Regions from separate parts of the Streptomyces sp. NPDC001292 genome, predicted to be linked through region 2. Evidence: predicted binding sites of a transcription regulator. Region 2 holds the regulator's gene; each other region holds the start of a gene.

Region 1 (7,386 bases), on a different contig from region 2:
CATCTCGTCCAGCGGCGCGGTGAGCGAGTGCGCCACGAACTGCGTGATCAGCAGCGTGGCGATCATCGAGAACACCGTGATGAAGCGCAGCTCCGTCGCCGTGCGCACGGCGATCATCAGCAGACCCGTGGTGATCAGCACCGAAATGACGACCAGCGCGCCCAGCTTCGTCTTGATCGAGAACGGGCGCACGCCACCCCAGGGCTCGCCCTGGTCCCTCCGTGCGGCCGGCCCGTCGCTCATGGGCTCGGCGTCTCCAGCGCGTAGCCCACGCCGTGCACCGTCCGGATCCGCTCGGCGCCGATCTTCCGGCGCAGCGCCTTGATGTGGCTGTCCACGGTCCGGGTGCCGGAGGCGTCCGCCCAGTCCCACACCTCCGCCAGCAGCTGCTCGCGCGAGAGCACCGCGCGCGGGGTGTTCGCCAGGCACACCAGCAGGTCGAACTCCGTCGGGGTGAGGTGGACGTCCTCGCCGCGCACGCGCACCCGGCGCTGGGCGTGGTCGATCTCCAGCTCGCCCAGACGCAGGATGCCGCTGCGCGGGGTCGCCGCGGCCAGTGCGGCCCGCTCCATGCGGCGCAGCAGCACGTGCACGCGTGCGGCCAGCTCCCGCATCGAGAACGGCTTGGTCATGTAGTCGTCCGCGCCGACCCCGAGGCCGACCAGCATGTCGGTCTCGTCGTCCCGCGCGGTGAGCATCAGCACCGGCACCGGGCGCTGGGCCTGCACGCGGCGGCAGACCTCCAGGCCGTCGAAGCCGGGCAGCATGATGTCGAGGATCAGCAGGTCCGGCTGCCAGGCCTCGGCGGTGTCGACGGCGGCCGGGCCGTCGCCCGCGGTCTGCACGAGGAATCCCTCGGCGCGCAGGCGGGTGGCGATGGCATCCATGATGGTCTGGTCGTCCTCGACCACCAGGACCCGGCGCTGGGCGCCCGGGGTGGCCGTCGTGCCGTTGTGCGCGGTGTGTGTCTGCTCCATCGCCCGCCCCTGAGTGTGCTTTCCGGAATCCGTGGGGTGATCCCTTGACTGCGCGTAGTTGCGATTGACGCTTGAATGATCGGCGCCAAGGGAGCAGCGTACGGGGACTCACCACACCTTTGCTATCCAGGTCGGACCGCGAGGTGCACGACGTCCGGAACGCCCCGGGCAACGGGGACCTCTTCGGTGCGCACCTGTCGGAACCCGACATTCCGCAAGGTTCCTTCAAATTCCGCAGATGGCTTCGCGGACCACACCGCGAGGACCCCGCCCGGCCTCAACGCCCTTGCGCAGCTTGCCAGTCCGGCCGGTCCGTACAGTTCCTCGTTGTGCTCGGTGACCGTCCAGTCGGGGCCGTTGTCGATGTCCAGGCAGAGCGCGTCGAACGTGTCGTATGTCTCATTGACGTAGGCGATCATGTCTCCTTCGACGACCTCGGTGCGCGGGTCGGCCAGCGCGTCTGCGGTCAGCTCGGCGAGGGGGCCGCCGCGATGCCAGTCGATGATCGCTCGTTCGCGTTCGACAACGGTGATCCGTCCCCAGCGCTGGTCCGCCGCGGCGTGTGCGAGTGAGAAGCCGACGCCGAGGCCGCCGATCAGCACGCTCGGCGCCCGCCGTTCCGGCAGCGCGGCGAGCGCCGCGTCGACCAGGAGGCGCTCGGAGCGCCCGTCGGAGGTGTCCATCAGGAAGCAGCCGTTGGCGATGATCTGCAGCAGTGCCCCGTGCCGGCGCAGCACGACCTCGCCGTAGGGGCCGTCACGGCGGTCCAGCACCTCAGGGGCGTCGTACGAGCCGGTCATGGGGCCATCCTGCCCCAACGGGCCCTTGAAGCCACGTGAATTACGGGTGACACCCGTGTGCGATGGGTCGCGCGCCGAGCGTCCCGGGGTCGGTGAGGTCGCTGGGTCCCTGAGGTCCTGTGACGGTTGGGGGCGATGAGGTGGCAGGGTCTCCGGGAACTTAATAGGTTGCTGAGAATCGCCGCGCGGGTGGCGTCGGTCATGGACAGGGGCGCCCGGTACACGAAGTGTGGGGCGCGACGGAAGGAGCGCCGCACCGTGGAACGGACCGCGACGGCCGGCCCCTCGGGCCCGCCGACACCTTCGGGCCCGCCCCTGCCTCCGTACGGCGTCGGGGGCGAGGGCACGGGTCCCGACGGGGGTGCGGGCGCGGTCGTGGGCGGCGCGCCGGTGGAGGCGCCGCAGGCACTGGACGGCATGCCGCAGCAGCGGGCGCGGGCGCGTGGTGTCGTCCTGGGGGGCGTGCGCGCGGAGCAGCCCCGCTCGGCGCGGCCCGCCGCGGGGCTCCGGGGGCTGCGCGGACTGCGTCCGTGGCGGTTGCTGCCCAGCCCCGTCGGGACCCCGTTCACCTTCGGGTACGCGGCTCTGCTCGCCGTCACCTCGCTGGTCGCCCGGTACGCCGATCCCGCGGTGGTGGACGCCCTGCACCAGAGTTCCAGCACGGACGTCGCCCACCTGGTGCGGGCGCCCCTGCTGGTGCTGCCGGCGAGCGCGCTGTGGATCGCGGGCGGCGTGGTGTCGGCGTACTCCCTGTGCTTCCTGCTGGTGCTCACCGCGCTGGAACGCCGGATAGGCGGACTGCGCACCGCCGGTGTGTTCCTGTTCGGGCACGTGCTGGCCACCCTCGCCACCGAGGTCCCCGTCGGGCTCGCGGTGCTCGCGGGCCGCCTGCCGGGCGGCGCGGCGCACCGCCTCGACTACGGCATCAGCTTCGGCGTCGTGGCCAGCCTCGGCGCCCTGGCCGGCCTGCTCACGCCCTGGCTGCGCTGGCCCCTGCTCATCGTGTTCGTGGGCATGCTGGCCCAGGACCTGGCCGCGTTCGTCGACCCGATGACGAGTTGCGGCCATCTGATCGCGCTGGGGCTCGGGGTGGCGACGTGGCCGGTGATACGCCGCTGGCGGCGGGCGCGCCTCGCGGAGGCGGCTGCCGCGCCCGAGAGCGTGTGAGAACACCCGGACGGCCCTCCTTCCCCCTCCTTGCCATCTCCTCCTTTCGTCCCTCTTTCTCCCTGTGTGCGCTGTTTGTGGACGGTGATCGCTCAGAGCGAACAGATGCCGGGGAACAATCGGCATGGCCCGTGCATTGAGTCGGCATAACTCAACTTGACTGCCGAAGGGGAGATCATGGCTGCTGAGTCCACCGCGTTCACACCGCTCACCCTGCCCGTGCTGCCGCTCGACGACGAGGTCGTGCTGCCCGGGATGGTGGTTCCGCTGGATCTGAGCGACGCCGAGGTACGGGCCGCCGTGGAGGCCGCGCAGGCCGCCGCGCGGGACGAGCCGGGCAAGCCCAGGGTGCTGCTGGTGCCGCGGGTCGAGGGGACGTACGCCAGGACCGGTGTGCTGGGCACGGTCGAGCAGGTGGGCCGGCTGGCCGACGGTGACCCGGGCGCGCTGATCCGCGGTCGCGGTCGTGTGCGGATCGGCGCCGGGACCACCGGGCCGGGCGCGGCGCTGTGGGTCGAGGGGACCCGGATCGAGGAGAGCGTGCCCGATCCGCTGCCCGGCCAGGTCGCCGAGTTGGTGAAGGAGTACAAGGCGCTTGCCACCGCCTGGCTGCGCAAGCGCGGCGCCTGGCAGGTCGTCGACCGCGTGCAGGCCATCGACGACGTCTCCGCGCTCGCCGACAACTCCGGCTACTCGCCCTTCCTGACCACCGAGCAGAAAGTCGACCTGCTGGAGACCGCCGACCCGGTGGCCCGCCTCAAGCTCGCCGCCCAGCAACTGCGCGACCACCTCGCCGAGCAGGACGTGGCCGAGTCCATCGCCAAGGACGTCCAGGAGGGCGTCGACAAGCAGCAGCGCGAGTTCCTGCTGCGTCGCCAACTGGAGGCCGTCCGCAGGGAACTGCGCGAGCTGAACGGCGAGAGCGACGGCGAGGAGTCCGACGACTACCGCGCCCGCGTCGAGGCCGCCGACCTGCCCGGGAAGGTCCGGGAGGCCGCGCTCAAGGAGGTCGACAAGCTGGAGCGCGCCTCCGACGCCTCGCCCGAGGGCTCCTGGATCCGCACCTGGCTCGACACGATCCTCGACATGCCGTGGAACGAGCGGACCGAGGACGCCTACGACATCCAGGGCGCCAAGGCGGTCCTGGACGCCGAGCACGCGGGCCTGGAGGACGTGAAGGAACGGATCACCGAGTACCTGGCGGTGCGCAAGCGGCGCGGCGACCGGGGCCTGGGCGTGATCGGCGGGCGGCGCGGCGGTGCCGTGCTCGCGCTCGTCGGGCCGCCCGGTGTGGGCAAGACCAGCCTCGGTGAGTCCGTCGCCCACGCCATGGGACGCAAGTTCGTGCGCGTCGCCCTGGGCGGCGTGCGCGACGAGGCCGAGATCCGCGGCCACCGGCGTACGTACGTCGGGGCGCTGCCCGGGCGCATCGTGCGCGCCGTCAAGGAGGCCGGGTCGATGAACCCGGTGATCCTGCTGGACGAGATCGACAAGGTGGGCTCCGACTTCCGCGGCGACCCGGCCGCGGCCCTGCTCGAAGTCCTGGACCCGGCGCAGAACCACACCTTCCGGGACCACTACCTGGAGGTGGAGCTGGACCTGTCCGACGTCGTCTTCCTGGCCACGGCCAACGTCCTGGAGGCGGTCCCGGAGGCGCTGGCCGACCGGATGGAGATCGTGCGGCTGGACGGTTACACCGAGGACGAGAAGGTCGTCATCGCCCGCGACCACCTGCTTCCGCGCCAGCTGGAGCGGGCCGGTCTGCACCAGGACGAGGTCACGATCGAGGAGGGCGCGCTGCGCAGGCTCGCCGGCGAGTACACGCGCGAGGCGGGTGTGCGCACCCTGGAGCGGTCCATCGCGCGGCTGCTGCGCAAGATCGCGGCCCAGCACGAACTGGCCGAGCGGGAGCTGCCGTTCACCGTCACCGACGGTGAGCTGCGCGGGCTGATCGGCCGTCCGCACCACGTTCCGGAGTCCGCCCAGGACCCGGCAGAGCGCCGCACGTCCGTCCCGGGTGTGGCGACGGGGCTCGCGGTCACCGGGGCCGGGGGCGACGTCCTCTTCGTCGAGGCGTCCCTGGCCGACCCGGAGACGGGTGCGGCCGGGCTGACCCTGACCGGTCAGCTGGGCGACGTGATGAAGGAGTCCGCGCAGATCGCGCTGAGCTTCCTGCGCAGTCACGGCGCCGAGCTGGAGCTGCCCGTGGGGGATCTGAAGGACCGGGGTGTGCACATCCACTTCCCGGCGGGCGCGGTGCCGAAGGACGGTCCGAGCGCGGGCATCACGATGACGACCGCGCTCGCCTCGCTCCTGTCCGGCCGTCTGGTCCGCACGGACGTGGCCATGACCGGCGAGGTCTCGCTGACCGGCCGTGTCCTGCCGATCGGCGGCGTCAAGCAGAAGCTGCTCGCCGCCCATCGCGCGGGCGTGACGACGGTGGTCATCCCCAAGCGGAACGAGCCCGACCTGGACGACGTCCCGGCGGAGGTGCTGGACAAGCTGGACGTCCACACCGTCACCGACGTCCGCCAGGTCCTGGAACTGGCCCTCGCGCCCGCGACGAACGAGGCGTCGCGGGAGATCCCGGCCGCCGCGTAACCCGGTCGGACCGACCGGGCCGTGACCGGTCCCCGCGGGTGTCCGGCGGGGCCTCCCGGCCGGACGCCGCGCCCGGGGCAATCGCGGCCTGCGCGGCCCGCTTCGGCTCGCCGGCTGCCAGGCGCCGGTGTCGGTAGGCCAGGCCGGGCCTGCCGGGCGGCGAGCGCGGCGGGCCTCTTGCTGTGTGGCGCGCCCAGGGCTCCCGGCCGTATCGCCGCCCGGGGTCTCCGGCCGAACCGCCCCCGAGCGCCGCCGGCCGTATCGCCGCCCCTCGGGGCTCCCGGCCGAACTGCCGTGCCTGGGGTCTCCGGCGATATCGCCGTGTCCTGGGACTTCCGGCTGAACCGTTGCGCCCCGGGGCTCCCGGCCGAACTGCCGGCGCCGGCGTTCCCGGCTGAATTGCCGGGCCCGGGTCTCTGGCTGAAGCGCCCCGGGGCTTCCGGCTGTACCGCCGCCCCCGGGGCGCCCGGCGAACCGCCGCGCAAGGAGCCGCGGCGGTTCGGGGCGTCCCGGGGCGCGCCCGGTGCGGGTCGCCGCGATCGCGCCGGGTGCGCCCGGGCCCCGGCCGGGGGACTCCCTGCCCGCGGCCGGGGAATTCGGGGGGCTAGCCGTTGGCGAGTGCCTGTACGCGGTCCAGCGCGCCGTTGAACTTGTCGTGGTCGCCGACCGTCGGGCCGGACGACGTGTACTGCCACATGGTGTAGTAGCCCCAGCCGGCCGGCAGGGTGCCCGGGTCCGATGCGTAGCGGGCGATCCACAGCGGGTTGTTGGCGGCGAAGCCGCCGTAGTTGCCGGTGCACTGGGTCCACCAGCTGGTGGCCGTGTAGATCACGGCGTCCCGGCCCGTGCGGGCCTTGTAGGTGTTCAGGAAGTCGGCGATCCAGCTGACCATCGCGCTCGCCGTCTTGCCGTAGCAGGCGGCCCCGTAGGGGTTCCACTCGATGTCGAGAGTGCCCGGCAGGGTCTTGCCGTCGCGGGACCAGCCGCCGCCGTGGTCGACGAAGTAGTTGGCCTGGGTGGCGCCGCTGGTCGTGTCCGGGGTCGCGAAGTGGTACGCGCCGCGGATCATGCCGACGTTGTACGAGCCGTTGTACTGCTGGGCGAAGTAGGGGTTCGTGTAGTACGTCCCCTCGGTGGCCTTCGTGTACGCCCACCGGACGCCGCTGTTCCACAACGTGGACCAGGCGACGTTGCCCTGGTAGCTGGCCACGTCGACGCCCTCGGTCTGGGTGGCGTCCCCGCCGGCCGGCGTGCCGCCCTGGCCGTCGTGCGGCACGACGCCCATGCCCATGTAGGCGGAGCCGCGGGCGGGCACGGTGGCTGCGGCGGAGGGAAGGGTGAAGAGCAGGGAGAACGCGGCGAGCAGGATTCCCGCGGCGGTGAGCCGCCGTACGCGGGTCGTTCCGGATCTGTGCACGGACATGACGTGCCTCCGAAGCTCGGTGGTGCTCGGTGGGGGGATGCGGGCATGTCCCGGTCACGGACATGTCCCGGTCACGCTGACGAGCAGGGCCGTGCCGGCCCGCGACCGCGGGCGACAGCAGTGGCGTGAGCATGCCAGTAGTTGCCTGGCAAAGAAGCTACGCACGTAGACCGGCGCCTGGGAAGGGGGGCCGGAGTCTGCCGATGGTCTAAGCCTGCGAAATACTGACGGAGCTGCGGTGATGGCGCCGACTGGCGGAAACTTTCAGGAACGGGAAATCTTCAGGCAGGGGCTGACGTGCACGAAGACGCAAACAGCGGCGGACGTGAGGTCGCGTCCGGCGCGTCACCGAGCGGTGCGGACCGGGAGTTCCTGTCCCTCGAACGGGAACTGACGGTGCTGCTGCGGCGCGCACGAG
Region 2 (7,386 bases):
GATGATGGGGTGGTCGAACTTCTCGTACCGGGTGTTGGCCGTCTCCGGCAGCAGCAGACCCACCGTCAGGTCGTCGCCCTTGGTCGGGCTCGCGTCCGTGCTGCTGCCCGACCCGCCGAGCGCCCCGCAGGCGGCGAGCGCGAAGGTCAGCGTGGGCGCGGCCACGGCTATGGCGATACGACGCATCGAGGTGCTCACTTCTGGTGCCTTCCGGACGAGGGCGCAGCATTGCGACCCAGGTACCTGAAAAGCCAACGCGGAGGCCGCCACCGGCGTCAAGCGGAACCACTTAACGAGATGGCAACACAACGCTCCGCTGCGACCGTGAAGACCTTGCGGAGTCTTGCGGAATCACCTCCAAACGCCCTTCACGGGCCGCCCACTCGACGACGGACCACCGCCGGGCCAAGATCCGTACAACCAACTCCCCTCCGCGCGAGTCGTGCTCACGGGAGCCGTGCTCCGACTTCCCGTCACGACCAGAGGACCGAATGAAATCAGCCGGCCGCACCACGGCCACGACCCTTGTGCTCACCGCCGCCTGCGGGCTGCTCTCGGCCACCGCTCCCGCCTCGGCGGTCGTGAACTGCGACTCGCCCGTCTACCAGCGGCAGTTCTATGCGAACACCACGTTTTCCGGCAAGCCGAAGAAGACGGACTGCGACAGCGCGGTCAACGAGAACTGGGGCACCGGCGCGCCCGCCAAGGGCCTGCCGAAGGACAAGTTCGGGGTGCGCTGGACGGTGACCCGGAACTTCGGCTCCGGCGGGCCGTTCGCGTTCGGTGTCGCCGCGCAGGACGGCATACGGGTGTACCTGGACGGCAAGCGCAGGGTCGACCTGTGGAAGAACGTGTCCTCCACGGTCAGCAGGACCGTCAACGTCACGATCCCCTCCGGCACCCACACCCTGCGCGTGGACTACGTCAACTGGACGGGCCGGGCCAACGTCAAGTTCGCCTACACACCCCGGACTTCGGTGAGTGTCGACAAGGTCAGGCCGCTCGCTCCGACCGGCCTCGCCGTGTCGTACGACAACAACACCGGCAAGGCCAAGGTGACATGGGCCAAGAACAAGGAGATGGACCTCGCCGGGTACCGCCTCTACCGGCGCCCGAAGGGCAACGGCAGCTGGACGCGCCTGACCACGACCACGGCGACCTCCGCCACGGACACCCCGCCGCCCACCGGCGAGGTCTTCTCCTACCAGGTCCGCGCCCACGACAAGGCCGGCAACGAGTCCACCGGCAACTCCGACCGCCCGGTCACCACCGTCGACAGGACACCGCCCGCCGCCCCGTTCCTGGAGCTGGACATCTGCGCCGAGGACGACAAGGTCGCCGGCCCCGAGCTCGTCACGACCGCCGCCAACGCGGCCGGCATCGTGCAGTACGAGGCACAGCGCCGCGACCCGGCCACCGGCGCCTGGACGACCGTCTACACGGGTGCCAGGGGCCCCTTCTGCGACCACGGACAGCCGGCCGACGGCTCGACGGCCACGTACCGGGGGCGGGCCCGCGACGCGGCAGGCAACTGGTCGGTGTACTCCACCGCCACGACGTTCCGGCTCTTCGACACCATTGCGCCGGCGGCCCCGGCCGGCGCGCGCGTCGAGTACCGCTCCGGCGTCCCGCACCTGGTGTGGACGGCCGACGCCGACGCCGCCCGGTACGAGGTGTTCCAGCTCGACCCGGCCACGGGCGCCTGGCTGAAGGCGTTCGGCGGCACCGCGGCCACCACCCGCACCGACGTGGTGCCGCGCCAGCAGGTCCCCTTCGCCGACGAGTACCGGTACGCGGTGCGCGCGCTGGACGCCGTCGGCAACGCCTCCGCCCCGGCGGAGATCACCCTGCGGATGGCGGACCGGCCCGAACCGACCGTGCCGTACATGCTCACGGCGCAGCGCGGCCACAACGGGATGGAGCTGTCATGGCGCAGCTCCGACCCCTGGTCCGCCGGCGACGACCACCACCCGGCCTTCCGGATCCTCCGCGCGAACCCCGCGTCCGGCGAGAGCGCGACCATCGAGCAGTGCTCCGCCGACGGCACCGACGGCCGCCTGCAGCCGCCGGCCACCTGGGCGTCCTCGATGCACGACTCCCTCGACCCCGACTACGGGGCGTGGACCGACATCGTCCACGCCACCTGCCTGGACACCTCGGGCGCCTCCGAGACCACGTACGCGTACCAGGTCGTCGCCGTCGACCGGTACGGGCACGCCTCCGCGCCCAGCGCGCCCGTCACCGCCACCACCCCGGACACGGTTCGCCCCGCCCCGGTCGTCGACCTGCGCGCCGAGGTCGTACCGATGGGCGTGCGCCTCACCTGGAGGCCCCCGGCCGACGACGACGTCCTCGGCTACTCGGTGTGGCAGGGCACGACAGACCCGGACACCGGCAGGACCGTCTGGCGGGACGACTGTCAGCAAGGCACGTCCATGGCCGCCACCGAGGTCCTCTGCCCCACGCTCCACGACGGCCGCGAACACGTCTACAAGGTGGCCGCGTACGACATGATCGACTGGGCCGGCGGCCCCGACTTCTGGAACCCGGCCGACCTCACGGTCGTCCTGCCCGACACCCGGCCTCCGGGCTGGAAGGGCACCACTGTCGATGTGGCCCAGTACCCGGGCCTGTACGTCCGCTGCGGCACCATCCTCAACGACATGCCGTGCGGCGACTGGACCGACTACCGCTGGGAGCGCTGGGACCCCGCGTCCGCCTCCTGGACCACGCTCACCACCGGCAGGATCGAGGTCAACCGCTCCGGTACCCACACGGACACCGAGGTGCACGAGGACCTGTTCGGCCTGTACTACTACCGCGCGGTCTACAGCGACCCCGAGGGCAATGAACTGGTCGTGAAGCAAGAGGCGTACGGCATCTGGGCCTCCTGGCTCTGACCGTCCGTCCCGCGCGGCGCACACGACGGCGGCGGCCCCGGCCTTCGAGGTCGGGGCCGCCGCCGTGTTCGTGCCGGACCGGCGCTAGTACTGGTCCTTGGCCTTCTTCGGCCGCCACACCACCAGCGCGCTGGTCTGCTGGACCTCCTGGTAGGGGACCAGGTCGCGGCGGTAGGAGGCGTGGACAGCGGCCTCGCGCTGCCGCATCGCCGCCGCGGCGCCGTCCAGCGCCGCCTGGAGTTCCGCGATCCGGGACTGGAGCGCCGTGACTTGGTTCTCCAGTTCGATGATGCGCTTGATGCCGGCCAGGTTGATGCCCTCGTCCTGCGACAACTGCTGAACCTGGCGGAGCAGTTCGATGTCGCGGGCCGAGTAGCGGCGCCCGCGACCGGCGGTGCGGTCGGGGGACACCAGGCCCAGCCGGTCGTACTGGCGGAGCGTCTGCGGGTGCAGTCCGGACAGCTGGGCGGCCACCGAGATGACGTACACCGGTGTGTCTTCCGTCAGTTCGTACGGGTTGCGACGGCGGCCGTCCATCTCACTCATGCTCCCTTCGCGGCCTCGAACAGCTCGGCCCGCGGGTCCTCGCCCGCGGTGGCCTCGCGATACGCCTGAAGCGCGTCACGAGCCTTCCCCGACAGGTCCTTGGGGACACTCACCTCCACGGTGACCAGCAGGTCGCCGCGGCTTCCGTCCTTGCGGACCGCGCCCTTGCCACGGGCCCGCATCGTACGGCCGTTCGGCGTGCCCGGGGGCAGCTTCAGCGTCACCGACGGACCGCCCAGGGTGGGCACGCGGACCTCGCCGCCGAGGGCCGCCTCGGCGAACGTGATCGGTACGGTGACGGTGAGGTTGTCGCCCCGGCGGCCGAAGACCGGGTGCTCCCCGACGTGCACCACCACGTACAGGTCGCCCGCGGGTCCGCCGCGCTCGCCCGGGGCGCCCTTGCCGCGCAGCCGGATACGCTGGCTGTCGCTGACCCCGGCCGGGATGCGGACCTGCATCGTCCGGGACGACTTGGCCCGCCCGGAGCCCATGCAGACCTCGCAGGGGTTCTCCGCGATGAGCCCGCGGCCCTTGCAGTCCGGGCACGGGTCCGTCAGCGAGAACCCGCCGCCCGAGCCGCGCGCCACCTGCCCGGTGCCGACGCAGGTCGGGCACACCCGCGGTGTGCCGTTCTTGTCGCCGGTGCCCGAGCAGGCCTTGCACGGCTGCTGGCTGGACATGCGCAGCGGCACCGTCGCGCCCTCGATGGCCTCCGTGAAGCTCAGCGTGACCTCGGACTCGATGTCCTGGCCGCGCCTGGGCTGGGCGCGCGTGGTCCCCGCGCCGCCCCGGTTGAACAGGCCCCCGAAGACGTCACCGATTCCGCCGCCGAAGCCGCCGCTCCCGCCCTGGGCGCCTCCGAAGAGGTCGCCCAGGTCGAAGTTGAAGGAGCCGCCACCGGCGCCCGGTCCGGGGCGGAAGCCGCCGTTGCCGAACAGGGTGCGGGCCTCGTCGTACTCCTTGCGCTTCTTGGCGTCGCCGAGCACGTCGTTCGCCTCGGAGATCTCCTTGAAGCGCTCCTCGGCCTTGGCGTTGCCCTTGTTGGCGTCCGGGTGGAACTCGCGGGCGAGCTTCCGGTACGCCTTCTTGATCTCGGCCTCGGTGGCGTCCTTGGGGACGCCGAGGACCTTGTAGTAGTCCTTCTCGATGAAGTCCTTGGTGCTCATCCCCGACGTCCCTCCTCTCGTGCGTCGTCCGTTATTACGTCAGCCCTCCTCCGGGCCACCGTTCTCCTCGTCCTCGCCCTGCTCGGCTGCCTGGGCCGTGCCGGACTCCTCGGCCGGCTTGACCGTCTGCGCTCCGGGCTGGGGCTCGGCCACCGCCACCCGCGCGGGGCGGATGGTGCGCTCGCCGATCCGATACCCGGGCTGCAGAATCGCCACGCACGTCGTCTCGGTGACGTCCGGTGCGTAGGAGTGCATCAGGGCCTCGTGGATCGTCGGGTCGAAGGACTCGCCCTCCTTCCCGAACTGCTGCAGTCCGAGCTTCGCCACCACGGTCTCCAGCGACTCGGCGACGGACTTGAAACCGCCCACCAGTTCGCCGTGGTCCCGCGCGCGGCCGATGTCGTCGAGCACGGGCAGCAGCTCGGACACGATGTTCGCGACGGCGACCTCCCGTACCGCGATCCGGTCCCGCTCGACCCGGCGCCGGTAGTTCTGGTACTCGGCCTGGAGCCGTTGCAGGTCCGCCGTGCGCTCGCCGAGCGCCGTGCGCGCCTGGTCCAGCTCGGCCGTCAGCGCGGCCGGCTGGTCCGCTTCACCGGCCGGGGCCGCGCCCTTTTCCTGGGCGGCGGCCTGCTCGGCGTCCTCGGAAGTGGTGCCGGAGGCGGCGTCGGACTGGGGCGGAGGCTGCGGCTGGTGCTCCTCGAAGCCGGGGGTCTCCTCCGTCACGCCGCACCGTCCTTGCGCTCGTCGTCGACGATCTCGGCGTCCACGACGTCGTCGTCCGCCTTGGCCCGGCCCGCACCGGCGTCACCGGCACCGCCCGCTGCCTGCGCGGCCTGGGCGTCGGCGTACATGGCCTGGCCGAGCTTCTGGGAGACGGCGGCGACCTTCTCCGTGGCGGTGCGGATCTCGGCGCTGTCCTCGCCCTTGAGCTTCTCCTTCAGCTCGGCGACGGCGGACTCCACCTCGGTCTTGATCTCACCGGGGACCTTGTCCTCGTTGTCCTTGAGGAACTTCTCGGTCTGGTAGACCAGCTGCTCGCCCTGGTTGCGGACCTCGGCGGCCTCGCGGCGCTTGTGGTCCTCCTCCGCGTAGCGCTCGGCCTCCTCGCGCATGCGGTCGACCTCTTCCTTCGGGAGCGAGGAGCCGCCGGTGACGGTCATCTTCTGCTCCTTGCCGGTGCCGAGGTCCTTCGCCGTGACGTGCATGATGCCGTTGGCGTCGATGTCGAAGGACACCTCGATCTGCGGGACGCCGCGCGGCGCCGGCGGCAGACCGGTCAGCTCGAACATGCCGAGCTTCTTGTTGTACGCGGCGATCTCGCGCTCGCCCTGGTAGACCTGGATCTGCACCGACGGCTGGTTGTCCTCGGCCGTCGTGAAGATCTCCGAGCGCTTGGTCGGGATCGTGGTGTTGCGCTCGATCAGCTTGGTCATGATGCCGCCCTTGGTCTCGATGCCGAGGGACAGCGGGGTGACGTCGAGCAGCAGGACGTCCTTGACCTCGCCCTTGAGGACACCGGCCTGGAGCGAGGCGCCGATGGCGACGACCTCGTCCGGGTTCACGCCCTTGTTGGCCTCCTTGCCGCCGGTCAGCTCCTTGACGAGCTCGGCGACCGCGGGCATACGGGTGGAACCACCGACGAGCACGATGTGGTCGATGTCGCTGACGGAGACGCCGGCGTCCTTGATGACGTTGTGGAACGGCGTCTTGCAGCGCTCCAGCAGGTCGGCCGTCAACTGCTGGAACTGGGCACGGGTGAGCCTCTCGTCCAGGTGCAGCGGGCCCTCGGCGGACGCGGTGATGTAGGGCAGGTTGATCGAGGTCTCGGTGGACGAGGACAGCTCGATCTTGGCCTTCTCCGCCGCCTCACGCAGACGCTGGAGGGCCATCTTGTCCTTGGACAGGTCCACGCCGTGACCGGACTGGAACTGCTTGACCAGGTAGTCGACGACACGCTGGTCCCAGTCGTCACCACCGAGATGGTTGTCGCCGTTGGTGGCCTTCACCTCGACCACGCCGTCGCCGATCTCCAGCAGCGAGACGTCGAACGTACCGCCACCGAGGTCGAAGACGAGGATGATCTGCTCGTCCTTGTCGAGGCCGTACGCCAGGGCGGCGGCCGTCGGCTCGTTGACGATGCGCAGCACGTTCAGGCCGGCGATCTCACCGGCCTCCTTGGTGGCCTGGCGCTCGGCGTCGTTGAAGTACGCCGGGACGGTGATGACCGCGTCCGTGACCTTCTCGCCCAGGTACGCCTCGGCGTCCCGCTTCAGCTTCTGCAGCACGAAGGCGCTGATCTGCTGCGGGTTGAAGTCCTTGCCGTCGAGGTTGATCTTCCAGTCGGTGCCCATGTGGCGCTTGACCGACCGGATGGTCCTGTCGACGTTGGTCACGGCCTGGCGCTTGGCCACCTCACCGACCAGCACCTCGCCGTTCTTGGCGAAGGCGACGACGGACGGCGTGGTCCTGGCGCCCTCGGCGTTGGTGATGACGGTGGGCTCGCCGCCTTCCAGAACGCTGACGACGGAGTTAGTCGTGCCCAGGTCGATGCCGACCGCACGTGCCATGGTGAATTCCTCCAGCTGACTTGAGTGGAACGGACTCAAGTGTGCCCGAGGCTCACCGCCGGGTCAACAGACCTGAGCCACTCCGACTCAAGTCTTATCCATCCCTTATACGCAAGGGCGCTCTGACCTGCGGTGATGTGGATTGCCGGGGCGGGGGAGGCGGATATTCAAGTTGACGACGAAGGGCCTGTACCCCGGATACGC
Region 3 (7,386 bases), on a different contig from region 2:
CAGCGCGTGGAAGGTGACCTCGCTGGTCCACAGGCCCATCGCGTGCACGGTCACGGTCTCCTCCGTGAGGGTGAGGCCCGTGGCCAGGTCGAGCTCGTGCCGGTGCCCCTCGCGGCTGACGGTGTCGACGTACTGCAGGGCCCCGGTGCCCAGTGGGTGCGGCTCGCGGCCCGGCGGCACGGTCAGCTCGAGGACGATCCAGTACGTCTCCCCGAACGCGAGGTCGGGCGCGAAGATGCGGATGCCGGTCTCGTGGGTGATGAGGTCCGGGAGGGTCTCGGCGCCGTAGTCCCGCCGCGCGCGCTCGGCCGCCTGGGCCGCCTCCCGCAGCACCGCCGCCCGGGCGCGCGGGTCGGTGACCAGGTCGTGGCCGTACAGGTGCCTGATCTCCACGTCCGGGGCGATGTCGAGGCGGAGCTGGATGTCGATGGCGGCCAGGTGGTCGCGCCGGTTCAGGTCGGCGAGCAGGTCCGTGCCCACCTGCTCGGGCCGGGTGACGAACGTCGAGTGACCGCCGGCCAGCCCGGCCAGCGCCGCCAGTTCGGGCATCCGGGCGTCGGAGCCGAAACCGAAGCACGACACGGTGAGGTCGCCGCGGAGCTTGGCCGCGATGTTCGTGCGGATCCTGACCCAGTCCCGTTCGCCGGAGGTCGGGCCGCCGTCGGAGAAGAGGTACAGGCAGTTGACCGTGCGCCCGCCGAGGGCGTTCCGGCCGATCTCGTCGATGCCGTACTGCACACCGAGGTTGATGTCCGTGCCGCCGCCGGCTCTCAGCCCGGCCACCACCTGCGCGAAGTGCTCGCGCGGCAGCTCCCGCTTGGCGGTGGCGGGCAGCACCGTGCGGACGCGGTGGTCGAAGGTGATGACGCCCAGGCAGTCCGTCGGCCGCAGTCGGTCGTAGAGGGTCTGCAGGGCCGCCTTGACGCAGTCGAGCTTCTCGCCGCGCATCGAGCCGCTGGTGTCCACGACGAAGACGAAGTTGACGGGAAGCGGCTCGGCGGGGGCGTCCCCGGGGTGCGCCTCGCCCGCCTTGAGAGTGATCTCCAGGAAGTGGGTCGTCGCCTCGTCGGCCCTGAACTCCCCCTGCGCGGCCGCCAGCCCGTGGCTGACGCCGACGGCCCGGCCGGGCGGGGGACCGGGCACCTGCTCGGTGCGGGCCGCCACGAAGTCGTCGAACCGGATCTGCTCCTGGCCGATGATCAGGCCCTGCTCGATGAGATCCCGCACGCCGAGAGGGGAACGGGTGCCGAAGGCGCTGTTGCGGCGGATGAAGAGACCGTCGTGGGGGAGGGGCCGGCCGGTGCGTAGGAACAGGGGTGGGCGACGGCCGGGCTGGGCGTCATGGCTGATGGTGCGCCGTTGCGAGGCGGCACTGAGGTGATCGGTCGTTGCTGCCGTGGATTCGGGGACCTCGTGGGGGCTGAGACGGCCGAGGAACTCGTAGTCCTCGCCGCCGCGCCTCATGGGCGCTCGGGTCTCCCCGTCGAGGGAGGCTGGAAGGAGCCGGTTGTCCTCGTCCGGGGGCGGACCGCTCAGACAGCCGGTGTTGTACGTGCCGCCGGTGTACGTGACGCCGAGTTCCCCGGCGGACGCCGTCCCCGACCGCCGCCGGGAGAACCGCCCCGCGAGCGGGGCGAACGCCGACCGGATCTCCCGACCCGCTTGCAGCCATCCCCACAGCAGGGCGTCCGGGCTGTCGGGGGCTGGCGCGGTGAGCCCGGGGTGCACGACGGCCGTCAGCGTCAGGGACCAGCGCACGGCCCGTCGTAGCTCCACCACCCAGTCCTCGGCGCTCTCCCCGAGCACCGGCCCGGCCGGCAGGCCGATGCGGGCCGCGAAGTCCCGGCACAGCGGCGCGCGCTCGGCGCGTACCGCCCGCCCGGCCGCCGGAGCACCCTCCCGGGGCAGCTCCACCACCAGGAGAGCCAGCCGTTCCTCGTCGTCCGGGCCCATGGGCCCCGGCGCTGCCGAGCCGTCCGGGAGCGGAGCACCCGGCGCAAGCGGCGACTCCTCCGAGGACGACGCCGCCTCCGACGACGAGGCACCCTCCACCAGAGAGTTCTCCTCCGGGCGTGAAGCCCTTTCCGGAAGCGATGCCTCCACCACGGCGGCCGGTTCGCACAGCCGCAGTCCGGCTCCGCAGCGCAGGAGGTCCCACAGCGCGCCGCCCGGCCGGGGGCGCGGATCGCGCAGGATCCGATCGCCCGGGTGGATCACGAGCACCGCGTCCGGGTGCCGGGCGAGGAGTGCGTCGGCCTCCTCCGCCGAGCGGGCCACGGGAGTCACCGGGCGCAGACCCGCCCTGGCCGCCGCGTACAGCGCCTCGCGCAGCGGATCCTCCGGTTCGCCGTGCGTCCCACCGTCCGCGCCCCCGCCCGCGACGGTGACCGGCGGAAGGAAGACGACCGTCTCCCGCTCCTCCCCGTGCCTGCTCCGCTCACTCCGCATGGACATCCTCCGTGGTACGGGTGGGAAGCGGGCACCGCGCCTCGAGTTCCGTGCGGGTGCGCACCCCACCGTCGAACATTCCCTCGGCCCGCAACTGGCGCAGCCACGCGTCGAGTTCGCCGCTCAGACCGGTGCTGTCCACCGACAGCCGCGCGGCTCGGTCACGCCGGTCGGGGTCGCCCGCCAGCAGGAGCAGCTCTATCTTCAGCGCGATGCTGTACGGGTCCCGGCCGTCCAGCTTCAGCGCCTCCTCGACATAGCCGGACGCCACGTCGAGGTTGGACCGGACCAGCGCGATCCTGGCCTTCCAGTACCAGAACACCGACGACTCGCGGTCCGGCCGGGACGCCTCCAGGGCGCGCTCCGCCTGGTCGGCCTCCCCGCTCTCGACGTGCCGGCGCACCGCGGTGAGCCTGCGCTCCGAGCCGCTCGGGCCGCCGGCCTTCGCGCGGGCCGCCGGGCCCGTGACCACGCGCACCGCGATGAACAGCACCGCCAGCAGGAACAGCAGCAGCATGCCCACGAGGACGAGGAACTGCTGAACGCCCTGGCTTTCGGCGAGGGTGGCGAAGATCCCGAGGATCGCCACGACGAAGGCCAGCACGACCACGGCCCCGAACAGGGCGGTCGCCTGCGCCGACGTGAGCGTCCGGAACATCCGCCTGCGGATGATGTCGCGCACGAGGTCCCGGTAGAGCAGGTACAGGACACCGAGAGCGACCCCACCAAATCCCGCGATTCCCCCGAGGACTTGGAAGAGTTCGACCATGGAACGGACTGTAGGCCCTCCCCCCGCCGTCCGGCAGGCGATTCCCGCAGCTTCTCCGGCAGGTCGCGGCCCGTTCGGTGGGTGCGTACGGCGCGGATGTGATCGGATGGCGGTTACGGAACCCCGGCAAACGGGAACCTAGGCGAAAGGTATGGAACCAACCGTGGCAACCACGCGCACCGCTCACACCGTCTGGGAAGGCAACCTGCTCGAGGGCAACGGCGTCGTCACCTTCGACTCCTCCGGCATCGGCCAGCAGCCGGTGTCGTGGCCGTCGCGCGCCGAGCAGGCGAACGGGAAGACCAGCCCCGAGGAGCTGATCGCCGCCGCCCACTCCAGCTGTTTCTCCATGGCGCTGTCGCACGGCCTGGCCGGGGCCGGCACCCCGCCCACCACCCTGCGGACGAAGGCGGACGTCACCTTCCAGCCGGGCGAGGGCATCACGGGCATCCACCTCAGCGTCGAGGGCACGGTCCCCGGCATCGACAACGACGCGTTCGTCGCCGCGGCCGAGGAGGCCAAGAAGAACTGCCCGGTCAGCCAGGCCCTGACCGGTACGACGATCACCCTGGACGCCAAGCTCGCCTGACGCGAGGCCTACGTCCGACGACGGTGCCGCGCCCGCCCCGGGCGCGGCATCGGTGTCCCGGGGTAGAGAGGCAGTCGGCGGGTACGCGGCATTGACAACAGCGCACTCAAGTTTTGTGCTGGAGAGCAGGAGGCGCCCGGAAGGGGACGAAGATGGCACGTGCGGTCGGGATCGATCTCGGGACGACGAACTCGGTGGTGGCCCTGCTGGAAGGCGGCGACCCCACCGTCGTCGCCAACGCCGAGGGCGCGCGCACCACACCGTCGGTCGTGGCGTTCGCCAAGAACGGCGAGGTGCTCGTCGGCGAGGTGGCCAAGCGGCAGGCGGTGACGAACGTCGAGCGCACCGCACGCTCGGTCAAGCGGCACATGGGGGACGCGAACTGGCGCTTCCCCGACAAGGGCTCCGTCGACGGCACCCGCTACCGGGCGCAGGAGTTGTCCGCGCGCGTCCTGCAGAAGCTGAAGCGGGACGCGGAGTCCTACCTCGGCGAGGACGTCACGGACGCGGTGATCACCGTACCCGCGTACTTCGACGACGCCCAGCGGCAGGCGACGAAGGAGGCCGGGGAGATCGCCGGCCTGAAGGTCCTGAGGATCATCAACGAGCCGACGGCCGCCGCGCTCGCCTACGGCCTGGACCGGGGCGAGGAGCAGACCGTGCTCGTCTTCGACCTCGGCGGCGGCACCTTCGACGTCTCCCTGCTGGAGATCGGCGACGGCGTCATCGAGGTCAAGGCCACCAACGGCGACACCCATCTCGGCGGCGACGACTGGGACCAGCGGGTCGTCGAGCACCTGGTCAAGCGGTTCAAGGGCCAGTACGGCATCGACCTCGGCAACGACAAGATGGCGGTGCAGCGGCTGCGCGAGGCCGCCGAGAAGGCCAAGATCGAGCTGTCGTCGTCCTCCGAGACGACGATCAACCTGCCCTACATCACGGCCTCCGCCGAGGGGCCGCTGCACATGGACGAGAAGCTGACCCGGGCCCAGTTCCAGGAGCTGACCGCCGATCTGCTGGACCGCTGCCGCAAGCCCTTCCACCAGGCCGTCAAGGACGCGGGCGTCAAGCTGCCGGCCGTCGACCACGTGATCCTCGTCGGCGGCTCCACCCGGATGCCGGCCGTGACCGACCTGGTGCGGGAGCTGACCGGCAAGGACCCGCACAAGGGCGTCAACCCCGACGAGGTGGTGGCCGTGGGCGCCGCCCTCCAGGCGGGCGTGATCCGCGGCGACGTCAAGGACGTCCTCCTCCTCGACGTCACCCCGCTGTCCCTCGGCATCGAGACCAAGGGCGGCATCATGACCAAGCTCATCGAGCGCAACACCACGATCCCGACCCGGCGTTCGGAGATCTTCACCACCGCCACAGACAACCAGCCCTCGGTCGGCATCCAGGTCTACCAGGGCGAACGTGAGATCGCCGCGTACAACAAGAAGCTCGGCGTCTTCGACCTCACCGGTCTGCCGCCCGCCCCGCGCGGGGTGCCGCAGATCGAGGTCGCCTTCGACATCGATGCCAACGGGATCATGCACGTCTCGGCCAAGGACCTCGCCACCGGCCGCGAGCAGAAGATGACCGTGACCGGTGGCTCGGCGCTGCCCAAGGACGACATCGACCGCATGATGCGGGAGGCCGAGCAGTACGCCGAGGAGGACCGCAAGCGCCGGGAGACCGCCGAGACCCGCAACCAGGCCGAGCAGCTCGTCTACCAGACGGAGAACTTCCTCCGCGACAACGGCGACCGCGTCCCCGCCGACACCAAGTCGGAGGTCGAGGCCGCCGCCGCCGAGGTGAAGGCCCTCCTGGAGCAGCAGGCGGAGACCCCGGCGCTGCGCACGGCCATCGACAAACTGGCCTCCGTCAGCCAGCGGATGGGCCAGGCGATGTACGCCCAGGCCCAGCAGAGCGGCACGGAGAGCACCGGACAGCAGACGGCACCGCCCGACGAGGACTCGGTGGTGGACGCGGAGATCGTCGACGACGAACGCGACACCAGGGGCGGGGCCGCCTAGGGTCTTTCGTTCGGATCGGGCCGGACCAGGGAGCGGGGTCGACAACGCGGCTGGGGGTCCCCCCTGCTCGAAGAGCTTGGGGGAGCGGCACCAGGGCCCGCGAGCCCGGCTGATCCGAACGAGAGGCCCTGGGTCAGGTCGCCGGGATGCGGGTCACAGGTTCTTGCGGTACTCCCGCAGCAGCTCGCGGGTCTGCTCGGCGGTGGCGGCGGTGGCCGTCATGCGGTCGAGGACCTCGAGGTGCGTGGAGATCTCCGTGCGGGAGTCCAGGTACAGGGCGCCGGTCAGGTATTCGGTGTAGACCAGGTCGGGCAGTTCCGGCTCGGCGAAGCGGAACAGCGAGAACGGCCCGTACGTCCCCGCGTGCGGCCCCCGCGCGAACTCGGCGACCTGCACCGTCACCCGGTCCCGCTCGGTGTACTCGAGCAGCTTGTCGAGCTGCTCGCGCATCACCTCGGGGCGGTCGCCCACCGGCCGCCGCAGCACCGTCTCGTCGATGATCGCCCACAGGTGCGGCGGATCCGGCCGCTCCAGCAGCGCTTGCCGGGCCATCCGCAGCGACACGTGCCGCTCGACCGCGTCCGGCCTGCGCTGTCCGACCGTCCCGGCCTCCAGCACCGCGTGCGCGTAGCCCTCCGTCTGGAGCAGACCCGGCACGAAGTGCGGCTCGTAGGAGCGGATCAGCCGGGCGGCGCCCTCCAGGCTCACATACAGGCTGAACCACTCCGGCAGCACGTCGTGGAACCGCTGCCACCAGCCCGGCGCGTTGGCCTCCTCGGCCAGCGAGACGAACGCGGCAGCCGCCTCGTCGCCCACCCCGTAGGCGGTCAGCAGCATCTGCACGTACGGGATCTTCAGCGCGACCTCGGCCGTCTCCATCCGCCGTACGGTCGCGGGGGCCACCCGCAGGACGCGCGCGGCCTCCTCGCGTCCCAGTCCGGCCTTCTCCCGCAGCTCCTGAAGTCGTCTGCCGAGCACCACCTGGCCCACGGTGGGTGCCGCCCGCCGCTCACTCACGCCACGCCTCCCGGCTCTCTCCCGCCCACGACGAGTGAAGGTACTCGACGGTGGCCGGGTCGGCGGGCAGGAACGTCTCGATCGCGAGTTCCGCCACCGTCACGTCCATGGGCGTGTTGAAGGTGGAGATGGAGGAGACGAACGACAGCACCCGCCCATCGTGCTCGATCCGCAGCGGCAGCGCGAAGTACGGCACCTGCGCGGGCGGCTCCGCCGCCTCCGGCGCGCTCCGCGGCACCGGGTAGGCCGCCACCTCCTCGTACAGCTCGCGCAGCGCGGCCGAGCGGTGCAGCGCGAACTGCCGCTCCATCTGGGCGAGCAGATGCCCGCGCCACTCGCGCAGGTTGCGGATGCGCGGCGCCAGGCCCTCCGGGTGCAGGGTCAGCCGCATCGCGTTCAGCGGCGCGGCGAGCAGCCGTTCCGGTACGCCCTCCAGCAGCATCGTGATGCCCCGGTTCGCGCTCACCACGTCGTACGTCGCGTCGACCACCAGCGCCGGATACGGCTCGTACCCCTGGATCAGCCGCTCCAGGCCCTCGCGCAGCGGG

What was found. The regulator HspR, encoded in region 2, represses chaperone genes until heat shock. The targets are predictions, from matches to a motif close to TTGAGNNNNNNNNNCTCAA.
Region 1: the regulator HspR is predicted to act here: its motif matches at 3,081-3,099, upstream of lon (endopeptidase La).
Region 3: the regulator HspR is predicted to act here: its motif matches at 3,898-3,916, upstream of dnaK (molecular chaperone DnaK).

The regions. Positions count from the first base shown of each region.
Region 1 covers NZ_JBIAXG010000005.1:238,135-245,520, forward strand. Annotated here, with positions in the region: gene ACFY4A_RS08960 (sensor histidine kinase) at 1-243, opposite strand, end outside; gene ACFY4A_RS08965 (response regulator transcription factor) at 240-977, opposite strand; gene ACFY4A_RS08970 (spermidine synthase) at 1,100-1,777, opposite strand; gene ACFY4A_RS08975 (rhomboid-like protein) at 2,036-2,944, shown strand; gene lon (endopeptidase La) at 3,122-5,545, shown strand; gene ACFY4A_RS08985 (lysozyme) at 6,150-6,968, opposite strand; gene ACFY4A_RS08990 (MarR family winged helix-turn-helix transcriptional regulator) at 7,266-7,386, shown strand, end outside.
Region 2 covers NZ_JBIAXG010000012.1:157,738-165,123, forward strand. Annotated here, with positions in the region: gene ACFY4A_RS15990 (sugar ABC transporter substrate-binding protein) at 1-186, opposite strand, end outside; gene ACFY4A_RS15995 (PA14 domain-containing protein) at 492-2,900, shown strand; gene ACFY4A_RS16000 (heat shock protein transcriptional repressor HspR) at 2,985-3,437, opposite strand; gene dnaJ (molecular chaperone DnaJ) at 3,443-4,612, opposite strand; gene grpE (nucleotide exchange factor GrpE) at 4,652-5,338, opposite strand; gene dnaK (molecular chaperone DnaK) at 5,335-7,182, opposite strand; gene ACFY4A_RS16020 (undecaprenyl/decaprenyl-phosphate alpha-N-acetylglucosaminyl 1-phosphate transferase) at 7,277-7,386, opposite strand, start outside.
Region 3 covers NZ_JBIAXG010000018.1:21,094-28,479, forward strand. Annotated here, with positions in the region: gene ACFY4A_RS20165 (VWA domain-containing protein) at 1-2,448, opposite strand, end outside; gene ACFY4A_RS20170 (tetratricopeptide repeat protein) at 2,438-3,217, opposite strand; gene ACFY4A_RS20175 (OsmC family protein) at 3,381-3,806, shown strand; gene dnaK (molecular chaperone DnaK) at 3,959-5,821, shown strand; gene ACFY4A_RS20185 (helix-turn-helix domain-containing protein) at 5,975-6,838, opposite strand; gene ACFY4A_RS20190 (helix-turn-helix domain-containing protein) at 6,831-7,386, opposite strand, start outside.